Regions from separate parts of the Pradoshia sp. Z4_20 genome, predicted to be linked through region 4. Evidence: riboswitches for the same ligand, from Rfam matches in the RefSeq annotation. Region 4 holds a riboswitch; each other region holds the start of a gene.
What was found. A riboswitch is a leader RNA that binds a small molecule or an ion and turns the genes downstream of it on or off. The one in region 4 is predicted to bind S-adenosylmethionine.
Positions count from the first base shown of each region.

Region 1: it holds a riboswitch for S-adenosylmethionine, as region 4 does, so the genes downstream of both, metK (methionine adenosyltransferase) here and AC4BHP_RS14170 (methionine ABC transporter ATP-binding protein) in region 4, are expected to answer to the same signal.
Region 2: it holds a riboswitch for S-adenosylmethionine, as region 4 does, so the genes downstream of both, AC4BHP_RS10680 (methionine ABC transporter ATP-binding protein) here and AC4BHP_RS14170 (methionine ABC transporter ATP-binding protein) in region 4, are expected to answer to the same signal.
Region 3: it holds a riboswitch for S-adenosylmethionine, as region 4 does, so the genes downstream of both, AC4BHP_RS02170 (methionine biosynthesis PLP-dependent protein) here and AC4BHP_RS14170 (methionine ABC transporter ATP-binding protein) in region 4, are expected to answer to the same signal.

Region 1 covers NZ_JBZAJD010000009.1:26,297-32,323, forward strand. The annotation lists gene pckA (phosphoenolpyruvate carboxykinase (ATP)) at 1-1,367, opposite strand, end outside; SAM riboswitch class I at 1,746-1,874, shown strand; gene metK (methionine adenosyltransferase) at 2,008-3,207, shown strand; gene asnB (asparagine synthase (glutamine-hydrolyzing)) at 3,405-5,300, shown strand; gene AC4BHP_RS16340 (C39 family peptidase) at 5,297-6,027, opposite strand, start outside.
Region 2 covers NZ_JBZAJD010000003.1:114,641-120,667, reverse strand. The annotation lists gene AC4BHP_RS10695 (hypothetical protein) at 1-120, shown strand, start outside; gene AC4BHP_RS10690 (WapI family immunity protein) at 925-1,356, shown strand; gene AC4BHP_RS10685 (pyridoxal phosphate-dependent aminotransferase) at 1,703-2,869, opposite strand; SAM riboswitch class I at 3,365-3,471, shown strand; gene AC4BHP_RS10680 (methionine ABC transporter ATP-binding protein) at 3,553-4,566, shown strand; gene AC4BHP_RS10675 (methionine ABC transporter permease) at 4,556-5,227, shown strand; gene AC4BHP_RS10670 (MetQ/NlpA family ABC transporter substrate-binding protein) at 5,248-6,027, shown strand, end outside.
Region 3 covers NZ_JBZAJD010000001.1:446,880-452,906, forward strand. The annotation lists gene AC4BHP_RS02160 (patatin-like phospholipase family protein) at 20-862, shown strand; gene AC4BHP_RS02165 (M42 family metallopeptidase) at 910-1,953, opposite strand; SAM riboswitch class I at 2,087-2,191, shown strand; gene AC4BHP_RS02170 (methionine biosynthesis PLP-dependent protein) at 2,375-3,475, shown strand; gene AC4BHP_RS02175 (ABC transporter ATP-binding protein) at 3,618-4,403, shown strand; gene AC4BHP_RS02180 (ABC-2 family transporter permease) at 4,407-6,027, shown strand, end outside.
Region 4 covers NZ_JBZAJD010000006.1:118,944-124,970, reverse strand. The annotation lists gene AC4BHP_RS14180 (amino acid ABC transporter substrate-binding protein/permease) at 1-436, opposite strand, end outside; gene AC4BHP_RS14175 (YrzE family protein) at 1,116-2,798, opposite strand; SAM riboswitch class I at 3,028-3,139, shown strand; gene AC4BHP_RS14170 (methionine ABC transporter ATP-binding protein) at 3,262-4,281, shown strand; gene AC4BHP_RS14165 (methionine ABC transporter permease) at 4,299-4,949, shown strand; gene AC4BHP_RS14160 (MetQ/NlpA family ABC transporter substrate-binding protein) at 4,967-5,836, shown strand; gene AC4BHP_RS14155 (M20 family metallopeptidase) at 5,893-6,027, shown strand, end outside.

The DNA.
Region 1 (6,027 bases), on a different contig from region 4:
AGTTCTCCTTCCAATGCAGCTTGAATCATCAATCGTGTATAAGAAAGCTTCATGCGGCTACCTGTCCCATACTCTCCTCCAGTCCAACCGGTATTAACCAGATATACCTGAACTTGATGTTCCTCAATATTTTTGCCAAGCATCTCAGCATATTTAGTTGGATGCAATGGTAAGAATGGTGAACCGAAGCAGGTAGAAAACGTAGCCTGTGGTGAAGTGATTCCGAGTTCAGTCCCTGCCAATTTACTCGTATAACCGCTTAGAAAATGATACATTGCCTGTTCTTTGGTTAACTTGCTGATTGGAGGCAGAACACCAAAAGCATCAGCAGTTAAAAAGATGATTGTATTGGGATGGCCCGCTATACTAGGTGTGACGATGTTCTGCATGGCTTCGATAGGGTAAGCTGCCCGGGTATTTTCAGTTAACATTCCATTATCATAGTCAGCAATTCTCGTATCTTCATCTACAACCACATTCTCTAGTACAGAACCAAAGCGTATGGCATTAAAAATTTGAGGCTCTTTTTCCTGTGTGAGATTGATGCATTTTGCGTAACAGCCGCCTTCAATATTAAATACACCATCAGGAGACCAGCCATGTTCGTCATCACCTATAAGGCGGCGATTTGGATCGGCTGATAAAGTAGTCTTTCCAGTGCCGGATAGGCCAAAGAAAAGAGCTACATCTCCCTCGAAACCTACATTTGCTGAACAATGCATAGAGAACACATTTTTCTCAGGCAACAGGTAATTCATGATTGAGAAAATGGATTTTTTCATTTCACCTGCATACTCGGTGCCTCCAATTAAGACGACTTTTTTCTCAAAAGAAATGATGATAAACGTCTCAGATTGTGTACCGTCCACGAGAGGGTTTGCTTTAAAACCTGGTGCTGAGATAATAGTAAACTCAGGAGAATGATTTTCAAGCTCTTCTTTAGTGGGGCGGATAAACAGCTGATGTACAAATAAATTGTGCCAGGCATATTCATTGATTACTTGTATAGGAAGGCGGTAGTCTGTTGCAGCCCCAGCAAACCCATTAAATACAAATAATTCATCTCGTTTTTCGAGGTAATCGATAACTTTATCATATAATTTAGAGAATGCGTCTTCAGATATTGCTTGATTGACGCTTCCCCAGGCTATTTTATCTTTAGTGGCAGCTTCCTCTACAATATATTTATCCTTTGGAGATCTGCCGGTATATTTACCTGTTTCGGCTTTAATCGCTCCAGTAGATGTGAGGATGCCCTCTTTTCTGGTTAATACTTTTTCAACTAATTGTGGCACTGAAAGCTGAATGTGAATATTATCATGAGTAAGTAATTGTTTCAATTCATTGGAAACTCCTACACTGTTCATAAGGTATCATCCTTTTCCAGAATTTTGGTAAGCATATTATATGGAAAATAGTATAACACATTTAATCGATTTATCCATACTAATTGTGTTAATTTTCAAAAATATGGTTTAATATAGTATATAAGAATAATTATTATTGTTTTCATTGGTGAAAGAATAGGGATATTAGTCAATATTGATGGATAAATAATAAAGTATATTTATTTGAATATTCGTAAATTAATTATATCAATATCATAATTGAAATGCGAATTTTAAGTTCTGACTGTACTTCTTTTAGAAAAAGGATGAAGCTAAAGTTTTATCTTAACAATATATTCCTGTTTATTTATTGACAGAAAATGATGGATAAGATAATATATACATTTGATATGGATACTCTTATCAAGACTCGGTGGAGAGACGAGCTCTATGAAGCCGGGGCAACCTGCAGTTTGATTCCTTATAATGGAAATCACGCAAAGGTGCTAACTTGATGCAAGGTTATAATGCCTTGAACGATGAGAGTGAAAGGCAGATTTCTGAGACTCAGACCTTTCCTCTTTTCTTTATAAAGGGGAAAGGTCTTTTTTCGTATAATCAGGAGATAATTAAAGATAATGAGTAGCCATAAACAGGGAAACTGAAGGAGGAAATATACATGTCTAATAAGAGACATTTGTTTACATCAGAATCTGTAACAGAAGGTCATCCGGATAAAATTTGCGATCAGGTTTCTGATGCCATTTTGGATGAAATATTAGCAAAGGATCCAAATGCAAGGGTAGCCTGCGAAACATCTGTTACCACTGGATTAGTTTTAGTAGCGGGAGAAATCACTACTTCTACGTATGTGGATATTCCAAAAATTGTACGTGACACAATCAAAGGGATTGGTTATACACGTGCAAAATATGGTTTCGATGCAGAAACATGCGCTGTCTTAACCTCTATTGATGAACAATCTGCAGATATCGCCCAAGGTGTAGACCAAGCTTTGGAATCAAGAGAAGGCACGATGTCAGATGAAGAGATTGAAGCAATTGGGGCGGGAGATCAGGGTCTAATGTTCGGTTTTGCCTGCAACGAAACAGAAGAATTAATGCCTCTTCCTATTTCTCTTGCTCACCAATTATCTAGAAAGCTGGCTGAGGTTCGTAAACAAGAAGTTCTTCCATACTTGCGCCCTGATGGAAAAACACAAGTCACAGTGGAATATGATGAAAATAAAAATCCGGTAAGAATTGATACCATCGTAATCTCTACTCAGCATGACGCGGAAACAACACTGGATCAAATTAAGAAAGACTTAAAAGAACAAGTAATTAAACCGGTTGTTCCTGCTCACCTTATTGATGAACAAACTAAATATTTTATTAACCCAACGGGCCGTTTTGTTATTGGAGGTCCACAAGGGGATGCAGGCTTGACTGGCCGTAAAATCATTGTTGACACGTATGGTGGATACGCACGTCACGGTGGTGGAGCATTCTCTGGTAAAGATGCTACAAAAGTAGACCGTTCTGCTGCCTATGCAGCCAGATATGTAGCTAAAAATATTGTAGCAGCAGGTCTTGCAGATAAAGCAGAAGTTCAGCTGGCTTACGCGATTGGTGTAGCTCAGCCAGTATCTATATCCATTGATACGTTCGGTACAGGTAAAATTGAAGAGGAAAAATTAATTGAATTAGTACGTGCTAACTTTGATCTGCGCCCTGCAGGAATCATAAAAATGCTTGATTTAAGACGTCCGATTTATAAACAAACAGCAGCTTACGGACATTTTGGACGTAATGATTTAGATCTTCCTTGGGAGAAAACTGATAAAGTAGAAGTACTGCGTACGGAAGCTAACATCTAAGATAAACAGCATAAACATTTCAAGAAAGAGGGATAAACCCTCTTTCTTTTTTTGTCTAAATATGGTAATATTAGGAAACTATGAAATCGGGTATAATGGATCGTATTTTGTCGGGACCCTAGCTCATATCTAAAATCTAATTCTTTGATATTTTTAAATGAAAAACAGTCGAAAGTAAAGGTAGTGAGTGAATAATAATGTGTGGATTTGTAGGATGTATGCATGATCACCAACAAGCGAATCAGGATTCAGAACTAATTAAAAGTATGAATGACTTGATTACGCATAGAGGGCCGGATGACGAGGGGTATTATATAGATGAACATATCCAGCTTGGTTTCAGAAGACTAAGCATCATTGATATTGAATGTGGACATCAGCCCTTAACGTATGAAAATGAACGCTATTGGATTGTTTTTAACGGAGAAATATACAACTACTTGGAATTGAAAGTAGTGCTGGAAAAGGAAGGCATGGCGTTTTCTACAAATTCAGATACTGAAGTAATCCTGGCGGCATTTGTTCAATATGGGGAAAAGGCAGTTGAAATGCTTCGTGGGATGTTTGGGTTCGTGATTTGGGATAAACAGGAGAAATCTGTTTTTGGTGCCCGTGATCCATTTGGGATTAAACCATTTTTTTATAAGGAAGATGGGGATAAGACCTATTTTGCTTCTGAAAAGAAAAGTATTATACACGCTATAGAAAAACAAGAATTGGATCATGTGTCTCTGCAGCATTATCTTACCTTTCAATTTACTCCAGAACCAGCAACGATGACAAAGTATGTGAAAAAATTATTGCCTGGACATTGCTTTACAAAGAAAATTGGAGAACCTATGGAAATCCGCCAATATTGGAAAGCAGAATTTAAACCTATTCTGCGCAGTGAACCAGATTGGATTAAAGAAATTCAAGATGTGATGTATGACAGTATCAGCATGCATATGCGCAGTGATGTACCCGTTGGTTCATTTCTTTCAGGTGGAATTGATTCTACAATCATCGCATCCATAGCTAAAGAATTTCATCCTGGAATTAAAACATTCTCAGTTGGATTTGAACAGAATGGTTTCAGTGAAATTGATGTAGCTAAAGAAACAGCTGACAAGCTTGGGGTAGAGAATATCAGCTATATTATATCGCCGCAGGAATATATGAGGGAACTGCCGAAAATTATGTGGCATATGGATGACCCGTTGGCAGACCCCGCTTGTGTTCCTTTATATTTCGTGGCAAGGGAAGCGCAAAAGCATGTAACGGTTGTTCTGTCAGGTGAAGGAGCGGATGAATTATTCGGAGGATACAATATTTACCGTGAGCCTCAATCCTTAGCCATGTTTAATAAAATTCCTGTACTTATGAAAAGAGCGCTAAAAAGAATTGCTGCCATGATGCCTGAAGGTGTAAAAGGCAAAAGTTTTATAGAGCGCGGCTGTACGCCGATTGAAGAACGCTATCTTGGAAATGCCAAGATGTTTATGGAGGAAGAGAAGGGGCAATTATTCAAATTATATAAATCAAAGCTGGATTATACTGCGATAACACATCCGTTCTACGCAGAAACACCCGAATATGATGATGTGAGCAGAATGCAGTATATTGATATTCATACATGGCTGCGCGGAGATATATTAGTAAAAGCTGATAAGATGACGATGGCACATTCTCTTGAGCTTCGAGTGCCATTCCTTGATAAAAAAGTATTTGAGGTGGCATCCGGAATTCCAACTGATTTAAAAACTGCTCATGGAACGACCAAATATATACTTAGAAAAGCTGCAGAGGGAATCATTCCTGACCATGTATTAAATCGTAAGAAACTTGGTTTTCCAGTCCCTATCCGTCATTGGTTAAAAAATGAAATGTATGAATGGGCGATTACAATAATAAAAGAAAGCCAAACAGATCATTTGCTGGATAAGCAAGTCATTATGAATCTGTTCAATAATCATGTTACAGGTAAAGCGGATAATAGCCGTAAACTATGGACTGTATTGGTATTTATGATATGGTACTCTGTATATGTCGAAGAAAAATATCCTTTCCAGGCATTAGCTGAAAAGGATATGATAAGTGACCCAATCCATTAATCTTTATAGGTTATAGCCTGTTTTCCCATTTGCACCCACGCTTTTTCAAAATCAGCGGAGGGTGCTTTTTTATTTTTAATTCCTGTTAAGGGATCGTTAAAATAAATATAATGCTGATCATATCCCGTCACTACGACAGAATGCTCCTTATAAGTAATCGATATTTTCCCATTTGGTGTTTTCCAAGTATGGAAATAGGATGGATCCAGTTTTTCATAGGCTGTATTTATGATAACCCAGACTGGCCGATTGGTTGAGAGATACTTTTTGATTTGGTTGAAATCTCCATTGGTAAAATCGATTATTTTGCCAGGCATATAATGCTCAGCAAGTTTTTTTATAGGCTTATGATACACTCCGAGGCCAGGTTTATTAGTTGAATACATATCTCCAATAAATCCATCATTAGGATCACCGTAATGGATTTCACCATTTATTTTTTTTATTTTAGCTGGATTTTTTTTTATTTGCTGGGCAAGTTTTAATTTATCAGCATCCAATCCGGAATATTGAAGAAGCATAGCCAGGCTGGTTACTTCACATCCTCTTGGGAGCTCGGGCTGCTGTTTAACGATCGGCACATCAAGAAGTACTTTATCTTTGGCAGGAGGTTTTGCAGGTCGATTATCTTTGGTAATAGAAGTTGTTAAGCTTACTGACTTATCAATCATATTATTAATTTGATGAGCAAAGGAGTAATTTGAGTTATAGACCTTCCAGCCTGTAT
Region 2 (6,027 bases), on a different contig from region 4:
AAACCGTGGGAAGAGTTTTATGCAATATATCATGGAGTAACTAATGTTCCTAGACAATTAGAGGACTTTAAAGAACAGAAAAAAGGGACTTTGCAACTTTTAAGAAAAAGGGAGAGCTAATCCTCAGCTGAAGTAAAACTTTGAGGAAAAAGAAGCACTTAGCTAATGCTACCTCTCTTTGTGAAAGAATAAACTGAAACTATCGGGAGTACCCGCTCCAATATCAGAGCTGTGATGTAGTGACCCCAATAAGTTAGAAATCTGACTTTTGGGGTGTAATACTGATCAGCTCTTTTTTTGCTATGCAGCTAGGGGCAGTATATTTCAATGGAGTATGGATATTTATGTTAAAGTGAACATGTAGGGAGGAGAGATAGTTGGTTTATTTCGCAAAGACTCAAAGAGTAGCATTATGGTATATAGTGCTATTAATGATATTGACAATTTCAATAAATGACTTTTTCGATTGGTTATTATACTTCCAAATGATATTTTCTTTAGTTATTCTTGTTTTATTATGTATCAGATATAAATTTGTGATAAATAATGACTATTTGACGTATCAAATATTGTTTTTTAAATGGCCTTTATATAAAACAAGTATATTTCCCCATCAAATAAAACAGATTAAATTTAAACGAGTCAATTGGTATACCAAAGGTGCTTTTATGCAAGTTAAAAAAGGACTTACCATCCGAATTGTAAATTTCAATCCCAACGACGTTTTCAAAGAATTAGTTGATTTTGCTAACAAACATGGTATTCCATATTCTAAAACGAAAGATTATATAATTATAGAAAAATAGTCTTATTCCCTAACGAGGGCAAGGGCTGGTTGATCAGCTCTTTTTTGCTATTCGGTTAAAGGAACAGATTAGTACAAGATGACCAAAGCTAATAAGTTATAAAATATGAGGTGGTAAAATGAAATTCCATCTATTGGGAGAAAAAGCTAAAGTAGAAATAGATATCATAGCTCGTGAATATCCGAATAGCTTTGATTATTGGGATGGAAACTGGGTTATTTCAAACGTGAAAGTTGAAATCCCTGGATATTATGTTGATTTTATTGCTAGTTTAAGAACTGATGACATTAGGGATTTTTTAAATGATTTGAAGTTAATGAATAAGGATTTATCGGGTAAAGCTATATTGAAAAATTTAGATAGCTTTATTTATTTTGAATGTGAAATGGATAAGTTGGGGCATATAGAATGGTCTGGAGAGACTTGTTATCCGACAGGAAGTGGTGCTGTAGTATCCTTTGAATTTGTATCAAATCAATCATATTTAGATGATTTGATTAAAGAATTAGAGAATATAATCTCTCTATATCCAGTTATAAGTAAACCGTAGCTATTGTATTAACAGGTCAATAGCAGAAAATCAAGGCTGTCAGTTGACGGTCTTTTTTTATGCTCCCCATTAGGTAAGACAGTTTGAAAAATCTGGCTTACCTAATGGGGAGTTTTTCTGTGCTCAAAAAAAAAGAACGCTGTATTGATCACATGGGGCGATTGATTTTGGGGCACAGTAAAATAGAATAGTATTATTAAAAAAACGAATTTTAAAAGAGGCGTTAATAGCATCTGTAACAACGTTATCAATAGAGATTGAGCGGCAGAACCCCTTAGAATTCAGGGTTCTGCTTTTATTATATTCATTGTTTACTAGACAGGGAGCAGTTCAATACCGCAGTTGTTTAAGTGAATATTCCTAGCTTTCCAATACGTTCAATAGCTTCTATTAGCCGGTCTTCGTCTACTAATAAGCCGACACGAATGTAGCCTTCTCCGTATTCACCAAAGCCTTTTCCTGCTGCAACGGCTACATCTGCTTTTTCAAGCAAATAATCAGCAAAGCTCTCGCTCTTAAAACCGGCAGGGACAGGAAGCCAAGCAAAGAATGAACCAGTTGGGGCTTCGACTTTCCAGCCGATTTTATTGCAAGCGCCAATGAGGGAATTTCGTCGTCGTTCATAGCGTTCGATAAGCTCTTCTACGCAGGATTGCTCCCCTGTCAAGGCTGCGATTGCCGCTTTTTGTACAGCAGGGAAGAGGCTGACGTAAAGATGATCTTGAATGAGATTGAGTGCTTCGATGATAGCTGGGTTTCCGATAGCAAAGCCAACACGCCAGCCTGCCATATTGTAAGTTTTCGAGAGTGTGTACATTTCAATGCCGACTTCTTTTGCACCCTCCGTTTCAAGAAAACTGATAGGTTTTTGTCCATCAAAGCCAATAGCTCCATAGGCAAAATCATGAAGTACGGTAATGTTATTTTCTTTTGCAAATGATACTGTTTTTTCAAAAAAAGCATGATCTGCGGTAGCTCCGGTAGGATTATTTGGGTAGTTTAAATACATTAGCTTTGCATGGGTCCTTTGTTCTAAAGGGATGCTTTCATAATCCGGCAAAAATTGATTATCTTTTGTTAGTGGAAAAGTTTCATAGTTTACGTTTGCTAATACAGCTCCAGATAAATAGTCGGGATAGCCTGGGTCTGGCAAGAGCATTAGCTCTCCATCGTTGAGCAAGCACATTGGTAGCTCAACTAGTCCGGCCTTCGTTCCAAAAAGGATGGCAACTTCAGTTTTAGGGTCAACCTCGACGCCATATTGCTTGTGATAAAATTGTGCTGCCGCTTCTTTCAACTCTTCCAAACCCCGAAATGGAGAATATTTATGAGTTTGTGCATCTTCAGCCGCCACTTGCAGGGCTTTGACGATATGCGCAGGAGTAGGTTGATCAGGATTTCCTTGTCCGAGATTAATAATGTCTCTGCCTTCAGCTATAGCGCTGTTAACTTTTAGGACAAGTGTTGCAAAAAATTGGACTGGCAGTTTTTTTAAGCGTTCTGAATATGTCATATAATTCACCTTTACGAAGAGAATATAGTTTTGAATATTTAAATAATAGATAAAATTCTATAACCTTTATTTAGAAATGTCTATAGTGAGCTGAAAGAATTTGAATATAGCGGTAGTAAATGGTTATTAGATTTGCTGAGTCATAGATTATAGGGGAACGTTTGATGAAGTGGGTGTGGTAGCTTTTTCAGAAATGATTGTTTTTCGGAAAATGTGAAATGTGGAGACTATACATTAAATGAGCTTGTTTGGCAGATGAAAATAGTGAGCGATGAAAGTGTTATTCAGTCGGCTTGCGAAAATGTAGAGTTTTACATTATCGTCAGTTCAGCCCTACGAAGAAGAATGGGGAGTTTTTTAATCCGATGTATGTGGATTGGAATATTTTATTGAAATTGCAATGATGAAAGCGGTTCAACAGTTTACGTCAAAAAGGTTTTTGTTGACAGACTATTCTGAAGTCTGTAATATCATAAACAAATCAAATAAAGCTATAGCTTATCGAGAGCGACCGAGGGACTAGGCCCTATGACGTCCGGCAACCCCCTTAATAGGGAAGGTGCCAATTCCTGCAGAATGTATTACATTCTGAAAGATAAGTCGAGATAGATGTATTTCGATGCCCCTTTCAGATGAGAGGGGCATTTTTGTTTCAAAAAATGTGTAGAGATAGAGGTTGGCATATGATAAAAATTCAGAATGTTAATAAGATTTACAAAACTAAAAGCGGTATAGTAAATGGAGTTGACAACGTTTCCTTAACAATTAAAAAAGGCGAGATATTCGGGATTGTCGGGTACTCAGGAGCAGGTAAAAGCTCGCTGCTACGCTGTATTAATTTGTTGGAGCGTCCAACATCGGGAAATATCACAGTTGATGGAATTGATCTGGCTAAGTTGAGAAGCAAGCAATTGCGTCATGCACGCTTAAAAATCGGGATGATTTTTCAGCACTTTTATCTTATTAGCCAGAAAACAGTTTTTGAAAATATAGCTTTTTCTTTAAAGGCAGCAAAAGTGCCGCAGACTCAAATACAAGACCGAGTAGAAGAACTGTTGAAAATGGTCGGATTAGCTGAAAAGCGTGAAGTGTATCCTTCGCAGCTAAGTGGGGGACAGAAGCAGCGTGTAGCGATTGCAAGGGCGTTGGCGAATAACCCGACAGTACTCCTTTGTGATGAGGCGACTTCAGCACTAGATCCGACGACAACGAAATCAATATTGAATTTGTTGAAAAAAATCAATAAGGAGCTCAATATTACGATTGTGTTGATTACACATGAGATGAATGTAGTAAAGGAAATTTGTAATCGAATGGCGATTATGCAGGATGGCAAGGTCATTGAGGAAGGCTCGGTGTATGATATTTTTGCTAAACCCCATGCCGATCTTACGAAGGAATTCATTAACAGTGTTGTTTCGTTCGATATACCTGACGCTATTTACCAAAGTTGCAAGGGTCCGATTGTCAAGGTGACGTTTAGGGGAACGGTTGCCGGTGAGGGAGTCATATCGGATACGCTTCAGCAATTTAATGTAAAAGGCAATTTTCTTCATGGCTCAATTGAATATATTCAGGAATTGCCTTTAGGTATTTTTATCATGGAGCTTCGCGGACAGAAGGAAGAGATTAATAAAGCGATATCTTATATAGAAAGTCGAGAGGCAGAAGTGGAGGTGTTCCAACATGGGCTTTGATTTCAACCACTTTATAGAGCTTATTCCTGAAATTAACACAGCATTTTTGCAGACGATTTACATGATTTCCATTTCTTTAGCTGTCGCAATCGTGATTGGTTTACCAGTTGGAATTCTATTATATGTGACAGAAAAGGGTTTATTTTGGGAAAACAAAACGGTTCAGAGGATATTAGGATTTGTCGTCAATTTGGTCCGATCAATACCATTTATTATTTTATTGGTTGCTCTTATGCCATTGACCGAATTTGTTGTAAAGACAACGATTGGACCAACAGCTGCTAGCGTATCGCTGTCAGTCGCAGCTATTCCGTTTTTTGCGAGAATCGTTGAAACGTCTTTACGAGAAATTGATAAAGGTGTTATTGAAGCCGCGATAGCAGCTGGTGCGACACCGTGGATGATTATTAAGGAAGTACTATTGCTCGAAGCGAGATCAGGTATCATTTCGGGTATTACACTTACATTAATTAGCTTGATTGGGTTTTCTGCTATGGCAGGAACGGTCGGTGGTGGCGGTATTGGTGATTTAGCGATTCGCTATGGGTATTATCGCTATGATAATACCATTATGATTGCAACTGTTATTATTTTAATCGTATTGGTTCAGGTTATCCAACTTGCCGGTGATTTCATCGCAAAAGTTATAGATAAAAGATAATAGAAAAGGGGAATTATTTCATGAAAAAGGGGTTAACAGCATTTATTTTATTCTTAGTGGTAGGTACATTGGCAGCTTGCAGCGGCAATGAAAGCATTGAGGATGCAAGCTCAGAGTCAAAGGATATTAAAATTGGAGCTACTTCTGGTCCTTATAGTGATATGGCAACGAAAGCAATCAAGCCAGGCTTGGAAGAATTGGGATACAAAGTAGAAGTGGTGGAGTTCAGTGATTATATTCAACCGAATAAAGCGTTAGATGGTGGAGATATTGATGCGAACCTTTTTCAGCATACTATTTACTTGGAAAACTTTGAAAAAGAGAACAGCATGGATTTGACAGGGTTAATTAAAGTACCGACTGCGCCGATGGGTATTTATTCAAACACGTATAAATCTTTGGATGAAGTGAAGGACGGAGCGACGATTACAATTCCGAATGATCCGGTAAATGCAGCTCGCGCATTCAATACACTTCAAGATGAAGGATTAATTGTAGTAGATGAAAATGCAGAACCCCTTAAAGTTTCTGAAAAGGACATAATCGAAAACAAGAAAAACTTAAAATTCCAGCCGCTAGAGTCAGGACAGCTACCTCGATCTATTGACAGTGCAGATTTATCAGCAGTACCAGGAAACTTCGCATTAGCTGCAGATATGGACTTATTAAGTGCATTAGCGCTTGAGAATATGCTTGATCCATATCGAAATTTAGTGGCTGTAAAGGCTAATAATGATGATTCACAGCTAGCTAAGGATATTTTATCAGTGGTAGAATCTGATGAATTCGAAAAAATAATC
Region 3 (6,027 bases), on a different contig from region 4:
GGGAAGGAGTTTACTTGTTATGCATAATACAGGCCTGGTTCTAGAGGGTGGCGGAATGAGAGGGCTATATACAGCTGGAGTTCTGAGGTATTTGATGGAACAGGATATATATGTGCCATATACAATTGGTGTTTCAGCTGGTGCATGTAATGGCTCTTCTTATATTGCACGGCAAATAGACCGTAATTATGCGGCGAATATCGATTATGTCTCACACCCGGAATACCTATCCTATAAACGTTTTCTGAAGAAACGTGAATTATTTGGAATGGACTTTATTTTTGATAAAATTCCAAATGAACTGGTCCCATTTGATATAAAGGCTTTTTGTGAAGCAAAGGAACAGTTTGTCGTGGGTGTTACAGATTGCGTAACAGGCGAACCTGTATACTATAGAAAAGAGCACCTAATAAAAGATATTACAACGATTCTGCGCGCATCCAGTTCGATTCCTTTTTTTGCTCCGGAAATCTCTTATGATGGAAGAATGCTGCTGGATGGCGGTGTTGCCGATCCAATACCGATACAAAAATCTCAAGCAGACGGGAATACGAAAAATATCGTTGTGCTTACTGGGAATAAAGGCTATATGAAAGCATCGTCGCTTGATTGGCTTGGAAAAAGAAAATATAAGAACTATCAAGGGCTGCTAAAGGCTCTTCGCAAACGGCATATCGTTTACAATGACACGATCCGCTATTTGGAGGAACAAGAAGAAAAGGGACTTGTCGTCATTATTCGTCCATTAGTGAAATCAGATGTCAGCCGTGTTGAGCGTAACCCTAAAAAGCTGAAAAAGCTGTACAATCAAGGATATGCTGAAGCCAAGGCTGCTTATGGAAAAATCAAACGGTTATTATAATAAAAACCCATCACTTAAATGGTGATGGGTTAACGTTTAGTATGAAATTAGGCTAATTCTGATTGTAAGTAATTCCAGATTAACTGGGCAGTATATTCAATAGAGCTGATATGGGTTCTTTCAAAAGCATGTGAAGCATCAATGCCGGGTCCAATTAATCCGTGTATGATATCATAGCCGGCACGGATGGCAGCAGAAGCATCAGATCCGTAAAAAGGATATATATCTACACGGTAATCAATCTTGTGTTGCTTTGCCAATTCGACTAAATGCTGACGCAGGCCATAATGATAGGGTCCGCTAGAATCTTTTGCACAAATGGAAACACTGTATTCATCCGTAGATTGTCCTTCTCCAATTGCTCCCATATCTACAGCCAGGTATTCAACAGTTTCAGCAGGAATGTTGGAGTTTCCGCCATAGCCTATTTCTTCATTATTTGAAATTAAGAAGTGGGTCGTATAGGGGAGAGTGATGCCTTCTTCTTTTAACTGTTTAATGATATACATCAGTATGCCGACACTCGCTTTATCATCTAAATGACGGGATTTAATAAATCCATTGTCTGTCAGTTCAACACGGGGCTCGAAGGAAACAAAATCACCTACAGAAATACCTAGACCTTCTGTATCCGTCTTGCTTTTTGTCACAGCATCAATTCGAACTTCAATCGTTGCATCCTCGCGTTTAATATCTCCCATTTTCTGATAAACATGGACAGAAGTTTGATTTAAAAGAATCGTCCCTGTAAACGTTTTACCTTCAGCTGTATGGATTTTACAATATTCGCCTTCAACAGAATTCCAACGAAATCCGCCGATCATCGATAATTTTAAACGCCCGCTTGGTTTGATTTCTTTCACCATAGCACCTAATGTATCTACATGGGCTGTTAGAAAACGGTGCTTTGAATCATCCTGTCCCTTGATTGTTGCCAATAGGGCACCTTTATTTGTTTTTACTGCAGGTATTCCTTGAGATTGTAAAAACTGTGCTACATGATCAATTACTTCCGTTGTATAGCCGCTCGGACTTGGAATGGATACAAGGTCTTTTATGTACTGGAAAATTTCCTGGCCATTGGCTTTCATGGTTCCGAATCACTCCTTTTTATGTATAGATTTATTATATACCTTTGTTAAAAAGTTGGACAATAAAGGCAGAAATAACTTGCTTTTTTAGCAGTAGGACTGTAAATTTATAGTTAAATAAATATTCTGAAAAATCTTATCAAGAGAGATGGAGGGACAGGCCCTGTGAAGTCTCAGCAACCGCCAATATGGAAAGGTGCTAATTCCTGCAGGAACAATCATTCCTGGCCGATAAGAAGGGACTCACTCTAATGAAAAGTCTTCTTCTTGAAGACTTTTTTCGTTTTTAAGCATATTTTTATTCACTGGGAAAATGAGTGGATGTAAGTAATTCGTAACTTTGATGGCAAATTAGAGCCGGATGAAGGTAAATCAGAGTAACTGTATTTCGGGGATTAATAAAGAGAGAGGGGTCATACATATGACAACAGTTAAAATCGAAACACTCTTAGCTCAAATAGGCAATCGAAGTGAAACACAAACAGGTACTGTTAATCCGCCAGTTTATTTTTCCACAGCCTATCGCCATAACGGAATAGGGGAATCAACAGGGTTTGATTACATAAGAACAGGAAACCCAACCAGAAAATTATTAGAGGAAGCAATTGCCGAGCTAGAGGGTGGTAAACAGGGATTTGCCTTTAGTTCAGGTATGGCTGCCATTCACTCATTGCTATGTTTATTTTCTCCAGGTGATGAAATAGCCGTCTCTGCCGATCTGTATGGAGGGACATATCGGTTATTTGAGCAAATATGGAAGACGTATGGCATCAAGTTTAACTATTGCCATACATATGAAGATTTCGCTGAATCCATTACGGAAAATACGAAGGCCTTCTTTATAGAAACACCGACAAATCCGCTTATGCAGGAAATGGATATTAAAGAAATTGCTCAACTGACCCAATCTAACAATCTACTGCTCCTTGTGGATAATACGTTTTATACACCCATTTTGCAAAGACCGATTGAGCAGGGAGCAGATATCGTTGTCCACAGTGCCACCAAATATTTAGCAGGACATAATGATGTATTGGCTGGATTAATTGTCTCAAAGAGTAAAGAGGTTGGTGCGCGCCTAGAAGAATATCAAAATGCAACAGGCGCTGTACTGCCGCCATTTGACTCCTGGCTTGTGATGAGGGGAATGAAAACATTGAGCCTAAGGATGAGGCAGCATGAGGAAAATGCTAAGATAATCAGCCGATTTTTAAGAGAAAGAGAAGAAGTGACAGATGTCCTTTATCCTGGTAAAGGGGGGATGATATCGTTCCGGCTGAAATCAGAGGAATGGATCAATCCATTTTTAAAAAGCCTTCGCATCATATCTTTTGCTGAAAGTCTGGGTGGAGTAGAAAGTTTAATGACGTACCCTGCTACACAAACACATGCGGATATCCCTGAGGAAGTGCGTACACAAAATGGAGTCTGTAATTGTTTGCTGCGCTATTCTGTTGGGATAGAGCATGCGAATGATTTGATTGATGATCTTATTCAAGCTTTTGAATCATTATCGGTTTAGGTTATTAGAAATTTGAACTTTACAGGCATTTAGGTGCATCATGAAGGATTCCAGAAGTAATACCTAAAAAGGATAAATTAGAAAATTATGCAAATTAACGACCCGTTTTGATATACTATACCAAAATGGGTCTTTGGGGAGAATGAAAATGGCTGAACTGGTGATTTCTATTAGCAATCTTCAAATGCATTATGGATCGAAAGAAGTACTTCGAGGAATTAATCTTGATGTAAACAAGGGACAAATTATTGGCTATATAGGTCCCAATGGGGCGGGGAAAACTACCACAGTTAAAATATTGCTCGGACTCCTTACAGACTATACAGGCTCAGTGAAGGTCTTTGATAAAGAGCTTTCTGAGGATAGGATTACCTATAAAAATAGAATTGGCTATGTGCCTGAATTGGCAGATTTATATGATGTATTGACTGCACGTGAATATTTGACTTTTATAGGTGAGCTTTATGGCTTATCTTATGAGCAGGCTGACCAAAAGGCTTTTAAACTAATGAGGCTATTAAATATTGAAGAAATGTATGATTCACGAATAAATAGTTATTCAAAAGGGATGAAGCAAAAGGTTCTATTAATTTCAAGCCTTCTTCATAATCCGGATATTTTATTTTTAGATGAACCTTTAAGCGGTCTCGACGCGAATAGCGTTATGGTCATTAAAGAATTGCTTGGACTGCTGGCAAGCGAGGGAAAAACTATTTTTTATTCCTCACATATCATGGATGTCGTCGAGAAAATTAGCAATCGAATTATTTTACTGCATGAAGGCAGGATTGTTGCAGATGGAAGCTTTGCAGAATTACAGGATGTTGGCAAGGAAGGAACTCTTGAAGAAATTTTTAACCAATTAACTGGTTTTACACAGCATCGTTCAATTGCCGAAGATATTGTATCTGTTGTTAAAGAGGATTAATAGATGAAAAAATTTATGAGTTTGCGTGTGTTGGATAGAGGACAAAAGCTCTTTCAGTGGATGGGAATTGATTATCCGGTTATGAGAAGAATTCTTCAGGTTAAGCTTACAATGGATGCCAGAAGAGTTCCAACTTTGATGAATGATGGGTCTGGAAATACAGGTAAGGATTCAAATCAATTTTTAAAATCCTTATGGGTTTATGCGCTTATGGGTCTAATACTGATTCCTTTTATTATTATGGGTGAAAATTATTTTTTCCAAATGAGTATGTTGTTTGCGGTATTTATGTTTTTTATCATTACATCTTTAATATCTGATTTTTCCCATGTGATGCTTGATATACGGGATCAGTCTATTTTATTGTCTAGACCGGTTGATGGGAGAACGGTCTCGGTGGCAAAGCTGATACATATTATTATTTACCTTGGCACAATAACCCTTATTTTTATTGCGCCTGCGTTCATTGCTGCTATTGTTACTCAAGGAATTGGCTTTAGTCTGTTATTTTTGCTGGTCATTATATTGATTGATATATGGATAGTCTTGCTTACTGCTTTAATCTACTTGGTTATTTTAAAGTATTTTGATGGAGAGAAATTAAAGGATTTTATCAGTTATGTACAAATCTCCTTGTCTATTTTAATGATTGTTGGCTATCAACTAACGGTAAGGATATTTGACCTTGTAGATAGGCAAGTAGAATTTACACCAACTTGGTGGAGCTATATTCTTGCGCCTATTTGGTATGCCGCTCCCTTTGAGGTAATACTAAATGGGAATTTTGCATGGCAATATATTCTCTTAATCAGCTTGGCTGTAATTGTACCGCTTGTTTCTGTCATTATTTATATTAAAAATGTTCAAAACTTTGAGCAGTATTTACAAAAGTTAACTAATCATACAGGAGCCTTATCGAAAAAGAAACGCAGTCATTTTTCAATGTTCCTATTACGAAATAAAGAAGAACGAGTCTTTTATCATTTCGCAAAAAACCTCATGAAAAACGAACAGGCGTTTAAACTGAAGGTATATCCATCTATTGGAATGGTTATTATTTTTCCGTTTATTACACTACTCAATCAATTCGGGGAAAATGGATGGAAAGGTATTCAAAATGGCAGCGGTTATTATACAATTTATTTCAGTGCGCTTATGATTCCAACTATTGCTATTGCACTCCGATATACCGATTCATATAAAGGAGCATGGATATACAGGGCCTCTCCATTACAGAGTGCTAAGTCTATCTTTATAGGTACATGGAATGCGGTTATGGCCAAGTATGTTCTTCCCATCTATTTGGCATATAGCTTTCTATTTATTCTTATATATGGAAGTGCTATCTTTTGGGATCTATTGATTGGTCTCTTTACGTTATTTATAATGGCAGTCCTGTCGTTCAGGACATATACAATTATATTGCCATTTTCTAAACCAACTTCTGCAACACAGGAGAATGAGGGGATTAAGACCGTTTTCCTGCTTTTCATTCTTGGCGTATTTGCAGGTTTTCACTTTCTTATAAGCAAGGTTGAGTATGGTTTATATGGATATGGGGGAGTCTTGCTGATCACAGCTATTCTTGTATGGCGATATGGATTTAGGATCGACTTTAAAGATT
Region 4 (6,027 bases):
TAATGGCTACCTTTTTTCCTTTTAAATCTTCATAGGATTTAATCTCTTCATTTCCCTCGGCAACCGCCATTACGACACCAGATTCAAAATAGGGATCGGAGAAATCAAATTTCAGTTGTCTTTCATCTGTTATACTCATTCCGGCAATAACGCCGTCTACTTGATTGGACTCTAGTGCTTGTACGGCTGCATTAAATCCAAGCGGCTTAATTTCTACTTCAAACCCTTGATTTTCAGCTATAGCATTGAGTAAATCGATATCTATACCTACAAATTCGCCATTCGTTTCCTGGAATTCAAATGGGGCAAATGTAATATCTGTTGCAATCTCATATTTTTTTCCTTCTGCTTTCGTGTTTAAAGCCGGGAATATAAATGAAGCAATCATGACAATAGCCATTGCTATTAGGAATGTGAATTTTGAAAATTTCTTCATTGTGAACCTCCTTCATATAAGTAACGTTTAAAAACCCTCTATATCCAATTGGGGCGGGTTAAAAGGGATGTTTTAATCTTATAACAGAATGTATGTATCTCTATGAGTATATATAAAGATACGGTTTTTTGGCAATCAATACTTACCAAATAATATTAGATTACTATAAGATTTCCATTTATTTGTTGTGAAGAAAAAGATGTAATAAAGGGTGGAGAAATAAAAAAAGAGCAGTATTATACGTATTTAATCTAATAAAATATATAGAGATTTGTAAATGGAAAGTACTTCCTAAATGTTATGTGAAAATAATCTAACTCACATATTAATACTGATTATGTATGGAAAACAGCTGAGAATGCTTTAACCATGTAAGTGTATCTTAAGCAAATTTTAGTTCTGAAGAATGAATTCTAAAGTATATTTCCATTTGTGCTCTAATTCTTTTGGAACTACATCCAGTATGGGTATTGATCTATAGAATTTAACTCCAAAGCCCTCCTCTTAATAATGTAAACACTACCTATTATGAGTATTTATGACTAATTTTATTTACCCTATTCAACACGATTCTAACTATATATTTAACAATAATTTAAATATGGGTAATAAAATTAGTCCAGTTGTTAAAAAATAGATCAATCCTCGAGTGAGGATGATCTATTTTCTTCAGTATATATTATTGTAAATTCTTAATTGTAATACCGTTAACAGGTAAAAAGTTTTCCCCGGTATCCAGGTACGTTACAGATACCTCATCGTTTTCCTGCAGATATATGATCAAAGGATCCTTTTCAGAGGACATATTGTAGCTTTGTCCATTATCCAGAAGGAACGAAACGACGGTATATTCACCTGATTTTTCTTTATAGACTCTGATAACTTTCCCATCGATTTTCTTCTCAACACTTGTGGAGGTGCCGTTAACCGTTCCGCCGCCTTTTTGAAGTGCTGTTTTGTATAGCTTTAAGGCTTCATTTGGCGTTGACCCATATGCTGTTATTTCAGGATTGGCAGCAGATACAATGAAATAATTTTGTAGGAATCCATTTGAATCCAGGACTCCTGTTAACCAACTGGCTTCACCGTAAAAATTATAGATGATGGGCATTTCTCCTTCCCATTTCTTTTCTATAAACTTCTTCTCGATAATTTGCAGGGCACCCTGTGAATCCATGTAGGATTCCTCCATATTACCTGTATAATAGACAGCTTTACCTGTCCTGGAATTTGTGAGCGCATAGCCGAGCATAGAATCGACGCCTTCTTTAGGACTCGTGAAATCAGTGAAATAATACATATCTCCATTTTCATCAAAGATCGGACTTACATTCGCTTCGGTACCCTCATCAGAAGGCAGTTTAACATCTGATTTTCCAAATAGGCTGTTCCAATAGCCATGAATATAATTTCCGAAGTAGCTGTTTTGTGTACTGACGACTTCTGGTGCAACGGCACCATCAATAAATTCGGGCGCTTCAGAAAGGGAATAAGAGTTGGACTTCCCAGTTTTGGCATCCATCACCACAACACCTTTTACCTTAAAGCCATTTCTGGCAGAGACAAAATCACCATAAGAGCGAATATAAAATGGCGCGCCATTATCATCTACTTCAAGCTGTGAATCCCCATAGAATATGTAGGATGGATACTGTAGACGAATACGGCGCTCTGTTTCTTTATTGAAGAATGCAGAAGGAGTGTAGATCATTTCTGCATCAACAAATTTTGGGTTGGCTGATGAATCTGTAGCACTCAATATAAAGTAACCAGGAGTTTCTTTCCCTTTCAGCCATTTGAAGAATCCTGAAAATTCGACTGGAGCAATATAAACATACTCACCATCTACTTTTTGGATTTGTAAATTCCCTAATTCGTAGTAGCTCGTATTTGGTACCTGGCCAAATGCTTTTTTCATTTTATTGCGCGCGTATTGAGGAGGCACGCTGGCCGGCTTTTTATTTTCATCAAATGTTTGAATTTCTTCTTTGATGTCCATTTTAGCTATAGTATACTTTTCATCGGCATTGAACAGAAATGCCGTTAAAAAATAGAGACCGACAAGCAAACTACCTGCAAATAAAATACCCTTAATGGTTCTCTCCATACCCGTAGCAAGCATTGAACCCAGCAAGGTTAGTATGATGACAAAAATCCAAAGAGAAGAGATAGTTTGATCCAATAGGGTGAAGTAATAAAATAAAAATGCTCCAATCGTGATTAATGCAGCTAAGCTGACAAAAACAAGCAGTTTTGTTTTCCCCTTCATATGGATACGTAATTTTTCATTATTTTTGAATGGCACAAGAATAAGTGCCGATATAATCCCAATGATAATGGAATAGATGAAGATATTTCCCACAAAGTACCCCTCCTTATTTTTTCTATAATTTACCTTAATATCCTATACGAATAACTGGCCAAAATGATTCATGAATTGGAAATATTCATGAATTTTAGTTGCTGTAACTTGATTTAGGATATTCTTTATTATAAATCAAAAATATTTTAAATATTATAAATTATTATTGACATTGCTAAACAAGATAGGATATAGTTGGAAACATCAAATTTAATTGAATAGCAAGCGATTCTTATCGAGAGAAGTGGAGGGATTTGGCCCTATGATACTTCGGCAGCGGATTTTTACTATGGTAAAAATACTGTGCTAATTCCAACAAACATCTGTTTGAGAGATAAGAGGAAGCTTTAAGCGAACATATTTCTACTTGTCTTTTTATGTATATGTTCATACAAAGCCTCTTCTGTCTAATGACAGAAGGGGCTTTTTGCATTTCGAATTTTTTAGGCCTGGAGGAGAGAACATGATTGAGTTTCGAAACATAAAAAAGTCATATCAAGCAAATGGTCAAAGCGTAGATGCTCTGAGAGGCGTTCATTTAACGGTTGAAAAAGGGGATATTTTTGGAGTGGTAGGATACAGCGGGGCCGGGAAAAGTACACTTTTGCGTTTAGTTAATATGCTTGAACGGCCTACTGAGGGGGAGGTCCTTGTGAATGGTAAATCGTTTGCCAGTCTCAAAGCAAAGGAATTAAGGGCAGAGAAAAAGAAAATCGGGATGATCTTTCAACATTTCAATTTACTTCAATCTAAGACGGTATTTGATAATGTAGCGATTCCATTGATACTATCCGGCGTTCGTAAAGAAACGATTCAAAATAGAGTTCGAGAATTACTGGAGTTCGTGGGGTTATCAGCTAAGGGTCGAAGTTACCCGGATGAATTGTCAGGGGGACAGAAGCAGAGGGTTGGAATTGCGAGAGCTCTGGCCACGAATCCATCTATCCTGCTATGTGACGAAGCTACATCGGCATTGGATCCGCAGACGACCAGGGATGTTTTAGAGCTATTGAAAAAAATAAACCGAGAATACAATATAACAATTTTGCTTATTACACATGAAATGTCGGTGATTAAAGAGATATGCAATAAGGTCGCTGTCATGGAAAATGGGAGGGTTGTTGAGCAGGGTCCTGTTCTTGATATTTTTTCCAAGCCAACCACTGAGGTTGCCAAGCGGTTTGTTAGAACAGTCATTCACGACGAGATTCCGCAGAGCTTTTTGAAATCCTTAAAGGAGAATAAACCAGCAGTTTGGAAACTTAATTTTTTGGGATCTTCGTCTGGCAAGCATCTACTTTCAACAGTGGCGAAAAGTTTTGATGTCCATTTAAGTGTTCTTTCTGCCAATATTTCTGAAATACAGGAAACCCCTTTTGGGAATTTAATCGTTGAGGTCATCGGTGAAACAGAAGAAATAAAGAAGGCGATCCAATACATAGAGAGTGAGGATGTGCTCTTGCAGGAGGTTAAGCTATCATGAATGAACAGTTTTTAGGAATGGAAATTACACTTGAACAGTTACTGATTGGATTCAGTGACACACTCTATATGGTTTTCTTCTCCTTACTATTCGCGGCCGTGATTGGATTGCCTTTAGGGATTTTACTCGTCATAACGAGAAAGGGTCACATTCTGGAGAATAAGTGGGTGTTTAATATATTGAACCCAATCATTAATATTTTACGCTCGGTTCCCTTCATTATTTTATTGGTGGCTTTGATTCCATTTACACGATTGGTTGTTGGATCGGCGATTGGAACGAATGCCGCCATTGTACCGCTTGTATTTTATGCAGGTCCTTATATTGCCAGATTGGTTGAAAATTCATTATTGGAAGTTGATAAGGGAATTATTGAAGCAGCTCAGTCAATGGGCGCGACTGAATGGCAGATCATTTTTCGGTTTTTAATACCAGAGGGACTTAGCTCTCTTGTTTTAACCTTTACAACAGCAACTATTGGGCTGGTTGGAGCCTCAGCAATGGCAGGGGCAGTAGGAGCTGGAGGAGTTGGAGATCTTGCCCTCACCTATGGTTATCAGAGGTTTGACACTAACACCATGATTGTAACCGTTGCGGCACTGGTAATCATTGTACAGCTTTTACAATCCATAGGTAATACGCTGGCTAGAAAAATAAGAAGACGATAAAGAAGGAGATGGAAAAAATGAAAAAACTTTTTCTTACTATTTTAATAATTGCATTTACTGTCGTAACAGCAGCATGTGGAAGCGATTCGAAAGGCAGTGCAAAAGAGGGCAGCTCTACCATTAAGGTTGGAGTAAGCAGCGGAGACACAAGAATATGGGATTATATTGCTGAACTCGCTAAGGAGAAGGGGCTCAATATAGAGCTTGTAAAGTTCAGTGATTATATTTTGCCGAATACAGCTCTAAATGATGGCGAAGTGGATGCTAACGCATTCCAGACCATTTCTTACTTTGAAGAACAAGTGGAAGAAAGAAAATTAGATCTTGAGCCACTAAGCTCTACTGTTATTGCACCAATGGGAATCTACTCAAATAAGCATAAGGATTTAAAGGAATTGCCTGATGGGGCTAAAATTGCTGTCCCTAATGAAGGTACAAATCTTGGCCGGGCGCTACTTCTTTTGCAGGAGGCTGGCTTCATTACACTAACAGATAATTTTGATGGAATAGGCTCTTTGGAAAAAATTAAATCAAATCAAAAAAATATTAAACTCGAACTGGTAGCTGCCGGGAATACACCGCGTTTTCTTGAAGATGTAGATGCATCTATTATAAACAATAACTTTGCGGTTGAGGCAGGATTGACATTAAAGGATGCCTTGTTCCATGAAAGTGCAACGGCCAAACCATACATTAATATTATCGCTATAAAAAAAGGGGATAAAGACCGCGCTGAGCTAAAAAAACTGGCAGACATCTATCATTCCGAGGAAGTGGAGGATTTTATCCTTAAAACATTTAAAGGAAATACCATTCCGGCTTTTGTTTCAATAGAAGAATTGGTTAATTATCAGGATGCCTGGACCAGCCCGGCAGTCGATCAATGAATTACTTCGGATACTAACATAGGTATAAGATTATTAGAGAGATTGGAGGCAGAGCAATGATTAAAAACGAAGGTCGCATTTTTCATAAAGATATTATCAATGAATATATAGATCAGCAGAAAAACAAATATATAAATATAAGCCACCAAATTCATGAAAATCCAGAAATAGGGAATGAAGAATTCTTTGCA